One region of the Salininema proteolyticum genome, then DNA from elsewhere that is predicted to be linked to it. Evidence: riboswitches for the same ligand, from Rfam matches in the RefSeq annotation. Region 1 holds a riboswitch; the other holds the start of a gene.
The links. A riboswitch is a leader RNA that binds a small molecule or an ion and turns the genes downstream of it on or off. The one in region 1 is predicted to bind thiamine pyrophosphate.
Positions count from the first base shown of each region.

Region 1 (5,517 bases):
GGGCGAGGTTGGCCGCTCCGCCGGTGCCCAGGATCAGGCGGGACCCGAACTCCTTGTCGGCGATGCGGAAGGCCTCGTTCACTTCCCCGGTCATGCGTCATCCTCCTTGCGTAGCGGTCAGGACTTCGACCTTGTCGCCGTCGTCGAGCGCCCGCGCCCACTCTCCGCGCGGCACGACCTCTCCGTTCACCGCGACCGCGATGCCGCGGTCCGCCTCCGTGACGGCGCGGACGGCCTGCCGCACCGTCCTCAGGTCTTCGTATTGATTTCCATTTAGCTCTATTTGCATGTCAGACTCCTTGGGTGCCTTGCCCATCGGCGGGAACGGACTGTCAGACCGCGGTGGCGCGGAGCGGGTCGAAAGAGGGGGGAACCAGGCCGGAGGAACCGGTCCCGACCATCTCCACGACGGCCCGGGCCGTGGCCGGCGCCAGGGCTATGCCGTGGCGGTAATGGCCGGTGGCGGCCCAGGTCCGGTCGTCGACGCGACCGATGAGCGGGAGGTTGTCGGGCGTCGTCGGACGGAATCCCACCGTGGTCTCGCCCAGGTGGTACTCGCGGATCTCCGGCACCAGGTCGGCGGCCTTGCGCAGCAGGTCGAGCACGGCTCCGGCCGTCGCCCTCTCCTCGTCGGCGATCTCGTCCGACGTCGCCCCCACGACGACCTCGCCGCCGGGGCGCGGGACGATATAGAGGGGATCTCCGTCCACAATGGCCCGGATGGTGCGGGTGAGGGCGCCCTCCCCGGCTCGCAGGCGCAGGACGACTCCGCGCACCGGGCGGACGGGAAGCCCCAGCTCTCGCGAGCCGTTCCCGGCGGCTATGACGATGGGGCCGGTGCCCTCGCCCCGGTGGTAGGCGCTCTCTTCGAACACGACCCCGCGCTTCCGGCAGGCGGTATCCAGCGCCGTGAGCACGGCGCGCGGGTCGACCGAGTGGTCCGAGCCGATGACGAAGCCCTCCCGGCAGCGGTGGCCGATGAGCGGTTCCTGCTTCCTCAGGCCGCGCGCGCCGACCTCCTCGACCGGCAGGGCGAGTCTCCGGTACAGGCCCACCTGGCGGCGCACGGCCGCGCGGTCGGACTCGTTCCAGCCCAAGAGGATCGTGCCCTCCGGGCTGTAGTCCAGCCCGACGCCGGACTCGGCCTGGAGCTCCTCGGCGAAGCCGCGCCAGAGCCGCACCGACTCCACCGCGAAGGGGACGAGGTCCTCTTCGCCGAACTCGGCCTCGGTGACCGCGGCGAGCATGCCGGCGGCGGCGTGCGTGGCGCCCGATCCGGGCCGCGGATCGCGGACGGTGACGCCCCAGCCCTTCTGCGAGGCGCGCCAAGCTGTGGCGAGACCGATGATTCCGGCCCCGGCTACGGTGAGTCGCATCGGCTATACCGCCCCCGCCGGCGTGCCGGCGCGTTCCCCGACGGCGTGGAGGAGTTCGCCCACTGCCGCTTTGACGTCGGCCGCCCGCGAGACGGCCGAGACGACGGCGACCCCGTGGGCGCCGTTCTCCACGCACTCGGCCGCGAGATCGGCGTCCAGGCCGCCGATGGCGATGACGGGCAGGTCCACCGCGCCGGCGACCGCGCCCATGCCGTCCAGGCCGATGATGCGCTTCAGGGCGGTCTTGGTGCCCGAGGCCCGCACCGGCCCGACTCCCAGATAGGTGGCTCCCACGCGCCGGGCCGCTCGCGCCTCGTGCGGGTCGCGGCAGGTCGCTCCCACGATCGCCGTCTCCGGCAGGATGGCGCGGGCCGCGTCGGCGGGAAGGTCGTCCGCGCCCAGGTGGACGCCGTCGGCCCCGACGGCCATGGCCACGTGGACGGCGTCGTTGACCAGGCAGACGGCGCCGGCCTCGCGGCACAGCCGGGCTATGGTGCGGGAAAGGTCGAAAGTGAGCCGGTCGGTGTAGCGGTCCTCGCCGCGGACCTGGACCAGGCGGGCGCCGGCCTCGAGGGCGGCTTCGACGACGCCGACCGGATCGGCGTCCGGCCTGGTGTCGGTGATGATGTGCAATCGCGGCAACGGTACTGGAGACCGCATGTCTACCCCTCTCCCTTCGCCAGTATTACCTGGATCAGGTTGGAACGGTCAGGGCTACCGAGCCCATTCTCAGCCCGATGCATCGGGCTCCCGTGAGTACATGAACTTGTTCGCTCCGCTGTGAGGCGGCTGCGGGCTTCACTCTACGCCACCGACTTTTCGAACACAAGGACCGAACGTCGGCAGTCGTGACAGGGACAACAGAGTGTCATCGAGCCGTGCCGGAAAAGCGCAGCTCATTCGCGCCGGTGCTCAAGGTGGACGGCGCGGGGAACGCGCGATCGCGTCCTACGTGCTGGGAAGCGCGGCTACGCCTCGTAGCGGCAGACCTTGAGGACGCGGTAGCCCTTGGCGCTGGCGTGCTTGTCGACCTCCCAGCCGCCCTCGACGAGCCACTTGGCCAGGGAGTCTCCGCCCAGGTGCTTGGAGACGACGAGCCAGGCGACGCCCTCGGGTTTGAGGCGGGGCAGCCAGGTCCGCAGCAGGTCGTGGAGCGACTCCTTGCCGATCTTGATCGGGGGGTTGGACCAGATCTCGTCGAACTCGAGGTCCTCCGGCACGTCCTCCGGACGTCCGACATGGACCGCCCCCTCGCAGCGCGCGGTGTTGCGCCTCGTCAGGTCCAGCGCGCGCTCGTTGACGTCCACCGCCCACACCTCGGCGTCACCGCTGCCGGCCAGGACCGTCGAGATGGGGCCGTACCCGCAGCCGAGGTCCAGGAACACGCCGGGCTCGCTCGGCGGGACGACCTTGTTGAGCAGCACGCTCGTTCCCAGGTCCAGGCGGCTGCCGGAGAAGACGCCGGACGAGGTCGCCAGCTCGTAGTCCTTGCCGTCGAGGGTGAAGCGGATCGAGCGCTCCCTGTCCTCGGAGGCGGGGCTGGCGGTGAAGTAGTGGTCCGGGGCGGGCTGCCCGCCGGACTGGTTCTGGGAGTCTGACACGGTTCCATTGTGCCACTCCGGGGCTCCGAACTGGGCCGCCGCGGCCCTAGATCACTCGGGTCGGACCGCCCCGGTCCCGGCCGGTCGGCGCGGCGCCGGGCCGCCGGAGGCCGCAGTGCGGCGCCCCGTGCCCGGCGTCTCGTCACCTGTGCTCACCGGGACCGCCCCATCGCCCGGCCCACCAGGCCCCAGCCCAGCGCCGCTCCCCCGGCGACGGTCGCCGCCCACACGAGCACCGACACGGCCAGCAGGACCACCGTCCACAGGTCGGCCGCCGGGTACCACGTCGCGGTGTGGAGCATCAGGTAGTCCACGACTATGTTCACGACCACCAGGGCCCCGAAGGCCAGTCCCGCGAACAGCCGTCCGCGCCCGCCTCGGGCTTCACGCTCTTCCATGCGGCGCAGGATAACGGCTACCGCCTCGTAGACCGCGCAATCGGACCCGTGTCCCGCGGCGAGTCGGCCACCCCGACGGGTGAAGGTCGGAGCGCGGCGCGTGTCGATCAGCGGTTCCCCAGAAGAACATCGGTACTATTCGCTCCCATGGACCATACTCCCGACAGAGGAACCGCACCGAGATGAACCGCGTCTCTCCGTTCGGCGTACCCGAACTCGACGATTCCGCGCCGCGGTCCGACCGCGGCGAAGCCGGCGGCACCGCCGTCCAGTCTCCGCACCCCTCCCCTCCCGACCAGTCCGTCCGCCTCCCCGAGGCGCGCTCCGCGGCGGCGTACGACGCCCTGCCCGACGCTCCTCCCACCGTGTCCGTCCGGGTGCCCGGGAACCGTGCTGCGGCCTCCGTCCCTCCGTCCGAGGCGCGCCCCCACACCGCGCCGGGCGCCCACTACTCCGGGACGGCGAAAGCCTCGAAGGCCCCGCGCCACTACGTCAAGTCCCCCTCCGAGAAGACCGTGGCCGTCCGCGCCCCCGCGGTTCCCGACTCCTCCTCGTCCCGCCCCGACGACACGCCGACCGTGCGCCGCTCCGCCGCCGACCTCTCCCCCGAAGAGGAGATGGAGAAACACCTGGAGGACATCCGCGCCTCGCGCCCTCTCCGCCGCGCCGCCGAGAAGGCGCGCCGCCGGACCAAGTGGTGGATGAAGGTCCTCGCCGCCGCCTCGGGGCTGGTGGCCGTCGCCGGCTGCATCGCCGGCTCGTACGTCGTCCTCTCCGAGAACGAGTCCGCTCCGGCCGAGCCCCCGCCCGCGCAGGCCGGGGACTCCGCCGCCGAGGAAGAGGCCGAGGAGCCGGTCAAGGAGGAGCCCGAAGAGGTCGTCGACCCGATCCTCGCGCGCTCCACCGACTCCGAGCCGATCACCGCCGCCGAACTGTTCGGCGTCGACGAGCTCCGCCCGTCGGACACCGACCGATCCTACCGCGTCCTGGGCCGCGACGAGATGAAGACCTGCTCCGACGCCGCCATGGGCGACCTGGCCGACGTCATCGCGGAGACCGACTGCGCCCAGACCGTCCGCGCCACCGTGGCGTCCTTCGACGGCGAGTACGCCGTCACGGTCGGGGCGATGAACCTGGCCTCCGAGGCCGAGGCCGAGTCCGTCACCGCCGAACTGAGCGAGGGACTCGAAGGGGGCTTCGCCGCTTTCCGCGCCGGCGGCGAGAGCGCCGAACTGGGCCGCTCGGACACCATGGCCGGGTACAACACCTACGGCCACTTCCTGCTCTACGCCGTGGTCGGACGCTCCGACGGAGAGGCTGTCAACGCGAAGACGCAGGCCGTCGAGGCCATCGTCCACGACCTCGTCGACACCTGGCTGGTCGAGCAGTTGCACCCCCGCCGGGTCGTCAATGAATCCGAAGGCGCGCACAACGAGTGACCTTACCGGCCGGGGTGGGGAGGACCCCACCCCGATTCGGGGGTGCACGGCATTGGCCTGCGGCTTCGCTCGCCATAGCCTGGGAGTCATGAAGGTTCCCAATCAAGTCAAGCTCTCCGTGGCCCTGTGGTGCGCCGCCATCGCAGCGGGCTTCATGGAGACGTTCCTGACCATCGGCGGCATGGCCGTCTGGGACGGCGTCACTCCCGAGCTCTGGTTGGACTTCGGGTTCCGCGTAGTCGTCTACACCATGGCCGGCGTCTTCGTCCACCAGTTCTACCGGGGCCAGGCGTGGGCACGTCCGGGCCTGACCGCCTTGATGACCGTCTTCGGAGTGTCCTCGATTGTCCTGCCCTACCTCTTCACCGTCGGCACGGGCATGGCGGTGAACGCCAGCTTCGACCAGTCCGATCCCCTCGCGCCCCTGTTCCTAGCCGACCGGGTCTTCTACGTCCTCTGCGCCCTCGGCGCCACCGGGCTCATGTACCTGCCGCGGACCGACCGCTTCCTGCGCTCCGCGCCCTCGCGCTTTCAGTCAGCCGGGAGGTAGGCCCCGCGGTCAACCGGGGGGGGGAGGCCCCGCGACCCCTTCCGAGACCGTCCGCAAGCGAAAACGGCGGCGGACGCGAGGGCCCGCTGAGGCAAAGACCCGCAGAGACAGGGCCCCGCACGGTCATTTGCCTGCGGACGGCGAAGGGGCGGA
Region 1 is NZ_JBHUNX010000001.1:766,341-771,857, reverse strand. It holds gene thiG (thiazole synthase) at 1-94, opposite strand, end outside; gene thiS (sulfur carrier protein ThiS) at 98-289, opposite strand; gene thiO (glycine oxidase ThiO) at 333-1,376, opposite strand; gene thiE (thiamine phosphate synthase) at 1,380-2,036, opposite strand; TPP riboswitch at 2,031-2,140, opposite strand; gene ACFTE1_RS03630 (class I SAM-dependent methyltransferase) at 2,345-2,977, opposite strand; gene ACFTE1_RS03625 (hypothetical protein) at 3,130-3,375, opposite strand; gene ACFTE1_RS03620 (hypothetical protein) at 3,558-4,814, shown strand; gene ACFTE1_RS03615 (hypothetical protein) at 4,903-5,364, shown strand.

Region 2 (5,517 bases), 730 kb from region 1:
GTGGCCGCCGCCCAAGCGGCCGGGATGCGGGCCGTGTGGCTCAACCGCGACGGAGCGACGGCCGACGCAGACGTCCGGCCGGACGCCGAGATCTCCTCGCTCGACGGGATCGCCGAGGCGCTGGACGCGATCGCGGCCTGAACCGGGGTCAGTCGGCGAAGTTCGCGACGATCCCGTAGAAGCGGCGGGCGGCCTCGACGTCCCCGGAGACGTCGACCGAGTCGACATCGCCCCGGCGCCACAGCCAAAGGTCCACGGCCGAGGCGTCGCCGGAGACGGTGGCGGCGCACTCGTCGGCGCCGGCCTTGTCCAGCTCGACCCCACCGGGGGCGACCCGCAGGGTGCGTTCCTTCGAGCCGTAGCGAATCAGCAGGGTGAGGCCGTCCTCGGCCTCCAGCACGGGCCGAAGGTACTTGTTCCAGTTGACCGAGCCGAATCCGACCATGCAGTCCAGGAACTCGTCCACGCCGTCGGCGGCGAACGCCTCGTCGACGGGGCTGAGGCCCTTCCCGGCGGCCAGTTCGGCGTCGACGCGGTGGATGAGGGTCTCCTGCGCCATGCGCCGAATCCAGAACCCGACTGTCTGGTCCGGCGTGTACCAGCTCCCCGCCGGGTCGCTCGCGGAGTGGGAGTCGAACTGCGCGTTGAGGTCGCGCAAGGTCGTGTCGAAGAGGTCGAGGATACCGTCGGCCTCCGGCATGGGAGGCGGCCAGCTCTCGGACTCCGCGCCCTCGGAGATGGCGAGGGTCTTGTCGCAGTAGACCTCCGCCACGTGCTGGACGAGGTCGCGCCCGGTCCAGTCGGGGCACGAGGGGACCCGGTCCTCCAACGCGGTGGAGGCGGCCCCGCGCAGGAGGGCCGCCTCGGAGTCGAGCAGGCTTCTAAAAGTGTCGTTGTCCATGCCCGCAGTCTAAGCGAGGGGTGTGACAGGGGCGAGCGGGTTTCACGCGTTCACGCGGTGGACCAGCGGCATGTAGTCCTGGAACGCCTTCTCGATCTGGCGCGGGCTCAGGCCGTAGTGGAAGATGTCGTACTCGTGCCGCCTGTCGCGCAGGGGCCGCTCGGTCAGCCCTGAGAGCTTCTCGGCGTCCTCCGCCGTCCAGCGCGCCCCGATCTGCTCGTAGAGCTTCGGCACGTAGTTGTGCGGATCGGACACCAGCTGGTGGTAGCCGACGTCGACGACCGCCCCCATGGGCGCGTCGGGCCGGTGGCGCCGCCCGCTCTCGACGGACTCGCTGAGGATCTCCAGCCACATGCGTCCGATCTCGTGCAGGTCGATGTTCCTGACGTGCAGGCCGCCCAGCGTCTCGACCAGCGAGCAGAAGGAGCCCATGACGGTGATCGGGTCGCGGTGCGTCCACACGATCTGCGCGTCGGGGAACACCTTGAACAGGACGTCCAGGTCGCCCACGTGGCCGGGGTACTTGAGGATCCACCTCTTGCGCTCGCGGCCGTACTGGAGGACCTGCAGCGCCTGGCGGAGGTAGGCGTAGTCCGCCGTCTGGTCGCGCTGGGACTGCCATTCCCGGTAGTCGGGCATGAGCGCGCAGCTGAGCGGGAAGTAGGTGTGCGGCATGAGCGCGATCGACTCCTCGGGCTGGTCGATGCGCACCGGGTGAATGACGTCGAACGCCGGGGAGAACTTGAACGTCGCCCGCAGCTCGCGGTCGATGGACTTGATCCGCCGGTCGCGCTCGGCCGGGTCGTCGTCGAGCGCGGTGTAGTTCAGCTCCCACAGCAGCGGTCCGCGGTGCCCGGCCGAGCGGGCGAGGATCTTGTGGGTGAGGCTCGTGGCCGTGCGGGGCAGTCCGACGACGAAGACCGGCCGCTCGATCCGCTCGTTCGCGACCTCCGGGACGCGGCGGTGGATCTCGCTGACCCGCATGCGGTTCTCCAGGCGTGTCGCGGCGTTGCCCAACTGCCCCTTCCAGCCGATGGGCGTCAGACCGGGGACGTTCGCGAAACAGCGCAGCAGGAAGTCGAGGTCCTCGGCGAAGGGCGCGTCGGCGCCGAGGTCGTATCCGGTCTGCGCCTGGACCTTCTCGACCGTCCTCCACCAGGCGGCCGACGCGCGCTCGGGGTCGGTGCGCTCGCGGGTGGCGGGGGCGAGCACGGAGTTGAGGATCTTGGCGGTACGGGTGATGCGACGCATGGGCACGCCTCTTCTCATCGGTGTCGGGCAGTCGTCTTGCGGGATAACGACTTGAACGATACGCGAAAGTAGGATAGAGGAGGCGGCGAGGTCGATGCCCTGGGGCGGGAGGGAAACGAGCCGACGGCGGATAGCCGCCGGCTCCACACAACAGGACAGAGAAAACTGCCGACTAGTGCGTCGACGGCATCCCCTTATGTCAATTGTGACGATCTGTGCAAGCTTTTGGTTCCGCGACGCGCCGATGCTACCGTCTAATTGACGACAGGGGAGCCCTCAGGCTGAGAGTGCGGACCGCCCGCGGTGCGCAGACCCTTCGAACTTGACCCGGTTCGGACCGGTGGAAGGAGTCGGAGGTCTCTTCTGTGCCCCATTGCCCGAATAGAAAGGCACGGAAGTGTCGCTGCAGAACACGCCCACACGCTGGCGCATGGCCGACATCATCGCCTGCGCCGTACTCGCCGTCGCCTTCGGCGCGGTCTTCCAGGCGTGGAACCTCGTCTGGGCCGCCTCGGAGCCGCTCACGACCGCCTACCCGCCCGCCTCGGGCCTCCTCTACGGCGTCTGGCTCATGCCGGCCGTCCTCGCCCCGCTCCTCGTCCGCAAGACCGGCGCCGCCGTCTTCACCGAGGGCTTCGCCGCGCTCGTCAGCACCATGCTGGGCAGCGCCTGGGGCCTGCTCGTCGTCGTCCAGGGCTTTGTCCAGGGACTGGGCGGCGAGGCCGCCTTCGCCGCGGGCCGGTACAAGCGCTACAACATCGCCGTGTCCGTCTTCGCCGGAGCCCTGAGCGGCCTCTTCGCCACCACCTGGGACGTCTTCGTCTCCTACGGGGCGACCTCCCTCTGGGCGTTCAAGATCCCCTACATCCTCCTGGCCGCCCTCTCCGGCGCCGTCGTCGCCGGCCTCGGCTCCTGGGCCCTCTACAAGGCGCTCCTGCCCACCGGCGCCGTCAACGCCCTCGCCGGCGGCGCCGACCGCAAGCGCGTTTGAGAAGGACGGACCTGACATGCGGATACGCGCGCGCGGCTTCTCCTACCGACATGCGGGGCGCCGCGCGCACGCACTCCGGGAAGTCGACCTCGCCGTGGAACCGGGGGAGAACGTCCTCCTACTAGGGCCCTCCGGCTCCGGCAAGTCCACCCTCCTGGCCGTCCTGGCCGGACTCGAACACGCCCGGGGCGGCGAGGCCGCCGGCGAAATGACCGTGGACGGCCGCGACCCCTTCGAGACCCGCCACCGCACCGGCATGGTCTTCCAGGACCCCGAGACCCAGCTGATCATGGCCCGCTGCGGCGACGACACCGCCTTCGGACTCGAGAACCAGGGCGTCGCCCCCGAGCGGATCTGGCCCGCCGTCGCCCGAGCCCACGAGGCCGTGGGCTTTCCCTACGCGGCCGACCACGCCACCACCGCCCTCTCCGGCGGCGAACAGCAGCGCCTGGCCCTGGCCGGCATCCTCGTACGCCGCCCCGAACTGCTCCTGCTCGACGAACCGACGGCCAACCTCGACCCGGAAGGAGCCGCCCTTGTACGGGACGCCGTCCGGCCCGCCCTCGACGACCCCGACATCACCTGCGTCATGATCGAACACCGCCTGGACGGACTCTGGGAGAGCTTCGACCGCGTCGTCGCACTCGACTCCGGAGGACGCCCCCTGGCGGACGGGCCCGTCGCCGACGTCCTCACCACCCACGGAGAAATACTCCTGGACCAGGGAATCCGCATACCCGGCGCCCCCGCGACCACACCCCGCCGCGGCGAACCGGGCGAAGAACTCCTGCGGGCCGACGACGTCTCGTACCGCTACGGCAAGAGAGAACCCCTGGCGTTGCGGGAAGCGAGCTTCGCCGTCCACCGCGGAGAACTGGCCGCCCTCACCGGGCACAACGGCTCCGGCAAGAGCACCCTCTCGCGCCTTCTGGGCGGCCTGGCACCCCCGACCTCCGGAACCGTCACCGCCGCCGGAGAGAAGAAACCCCTCCACAAGCTCAAGGCCCCCGCCCTCGCCGCACGCGTCGGCACCGTCTTCCAGAACCCCGAGACCCAGTTCGTCACCTCGCGCGTCGCCGACGAACTCGCCTTCGGCCCCCGCAGCGCCGGATGGAGCGACGAACGCACCGCCGCACGCGTCGCCGAACTGCTGGAACGCCTGCGCCTGACCCACCTGGCGGACGCCAACCCGTTCACCCTCTCCGGAGGCGAGGCACGCCGGCTCTCCGTCGCCGGAGCGCTCGCCGCCGCGCCCGACGTCCTACTGCTCGACGAACCCACCTTCGGGCAGGACCGGCGCACCTGGACCGAGATGACCGACCTCATGGACGAAGTCCGCCGCGACGGGACGGGGCTGGTGGCCGTCACCCACGACCGCGAGTTCATCGACGCGCTCGCCGACAGCGAGACCGTCCTGGAAGGCGGGCGAGTGAGGGAACGGCGCCCATGACAGCACTTGCCGAACGCGACTCAGCCCTGGCACGCCTGAGCCCGTTGTCCAAGATAATCGGTGCCGCCGCCGTCAGCGTCACCGCCTTCCTGCCGGGACAGTGGCAGTACGTCGCTGCCCTGCTCGCCTTCCTCGTGGTCCTCACGGCCGTCTCCGGAATCAACCCGGGCGCGTTGGCCAAGCGCCTGACGTACCTCTGGGGAGCGGCGCTCATGGTCGGCGTGGTCAACACCGTCTACGCCGAGAACAAGACCGGCGACATCTGGTGGCAGTGGGGGCCGGTGACCATCGCGTCCGACGCCGCCGAGAACGGGGCCGTCTTCGGGTTCCGCGTCGCCGTCTTCTCCCTGGCGGGATTGCTGGGCCTGGGCGCCACCGACCCGACCGACCTGTCCGACTCCCTGATCCAGAAGTGGCGCTTCCCCGAGCGCTTCACCATCGGCGCGCTCTCGGCGCTGCGCATGATGCCGCTGCTGGCCGAGGAGTGGAACCGCATCACTCAGGCGAGGCGAGCGCGAGGGCTGGAGGGTCGCGGCAATATCGTGCGGCGGCTGCGCCTGTTCGCCTCGACCATGTTCGGACTCCTGGTCGTCGCGCTCAGGCGGGGGCAGAGGCTGGCGGTGTCGATCGAGGCGCGCGGTTTCGATCCGGACGTTCAGCGGTCGTGTGCCCGGCGAGCGGTGTGGAGGAGGGCCGACACCGCGGTGACGGTCCTAATTGTGGGATTCTGCACGGCGCTCGCGACGGTCTACTACGTCCTTTGACATCCTCCCGGTCGTAAACGACGGGGTCTCCCACGCTGAAGCGGTGAGCGGACGTCGCCGTATGGAAGCCGGGGTCACCACCAGCCCTCGAGGTCGATATCGTCGCTGTCCGCGTCGATCCCCTCGCCCAGGGGTTCCGTCGGGTCGACCGGGCCGGTGA
Region 2 is NZ_JBHUNX010000001.1:1,491,736-1,497,252, forward strand. It holds gene ACFTE1_RS07000 (HAD family hydrolase) at 1-141, shown strand, start outside; gene ACFTE1_RS07005 (maleylpyruvate isomerase family mycothiol-dependent enzyme) at 149-901, opposite strand; gene ACFTE1_RS07010 (sulfotransferase family protein) at 944-2,152, opposite strand; TPP riboswitch at 2,409-2,518, shown strand; gene ACFTE1_RS07015 (ECF transporter S component) at 2,550-3,143, shown strand; gene ACFTE1_RS07020 (ABC transporter ATP-binding protein) at 3,160-4,593, shown strand; gene ACFTE1_RS07025 (energy-coupling factor transporter transmembrane component T family protein) at 4,590-5,357, shown strand; gene ACFTE1_RS07030 (hypothetical protein) at 5,432-5,517, opposite strand, start outside.
Region 2: linked by a shared signal. The riboswitch ahead of ACFTE1_RS07015 (ECF transporter S component) and the one ahead of thiE (thiamine phosphate synthase) in region 1 are both predicted to bind thiamine pyrophosphate.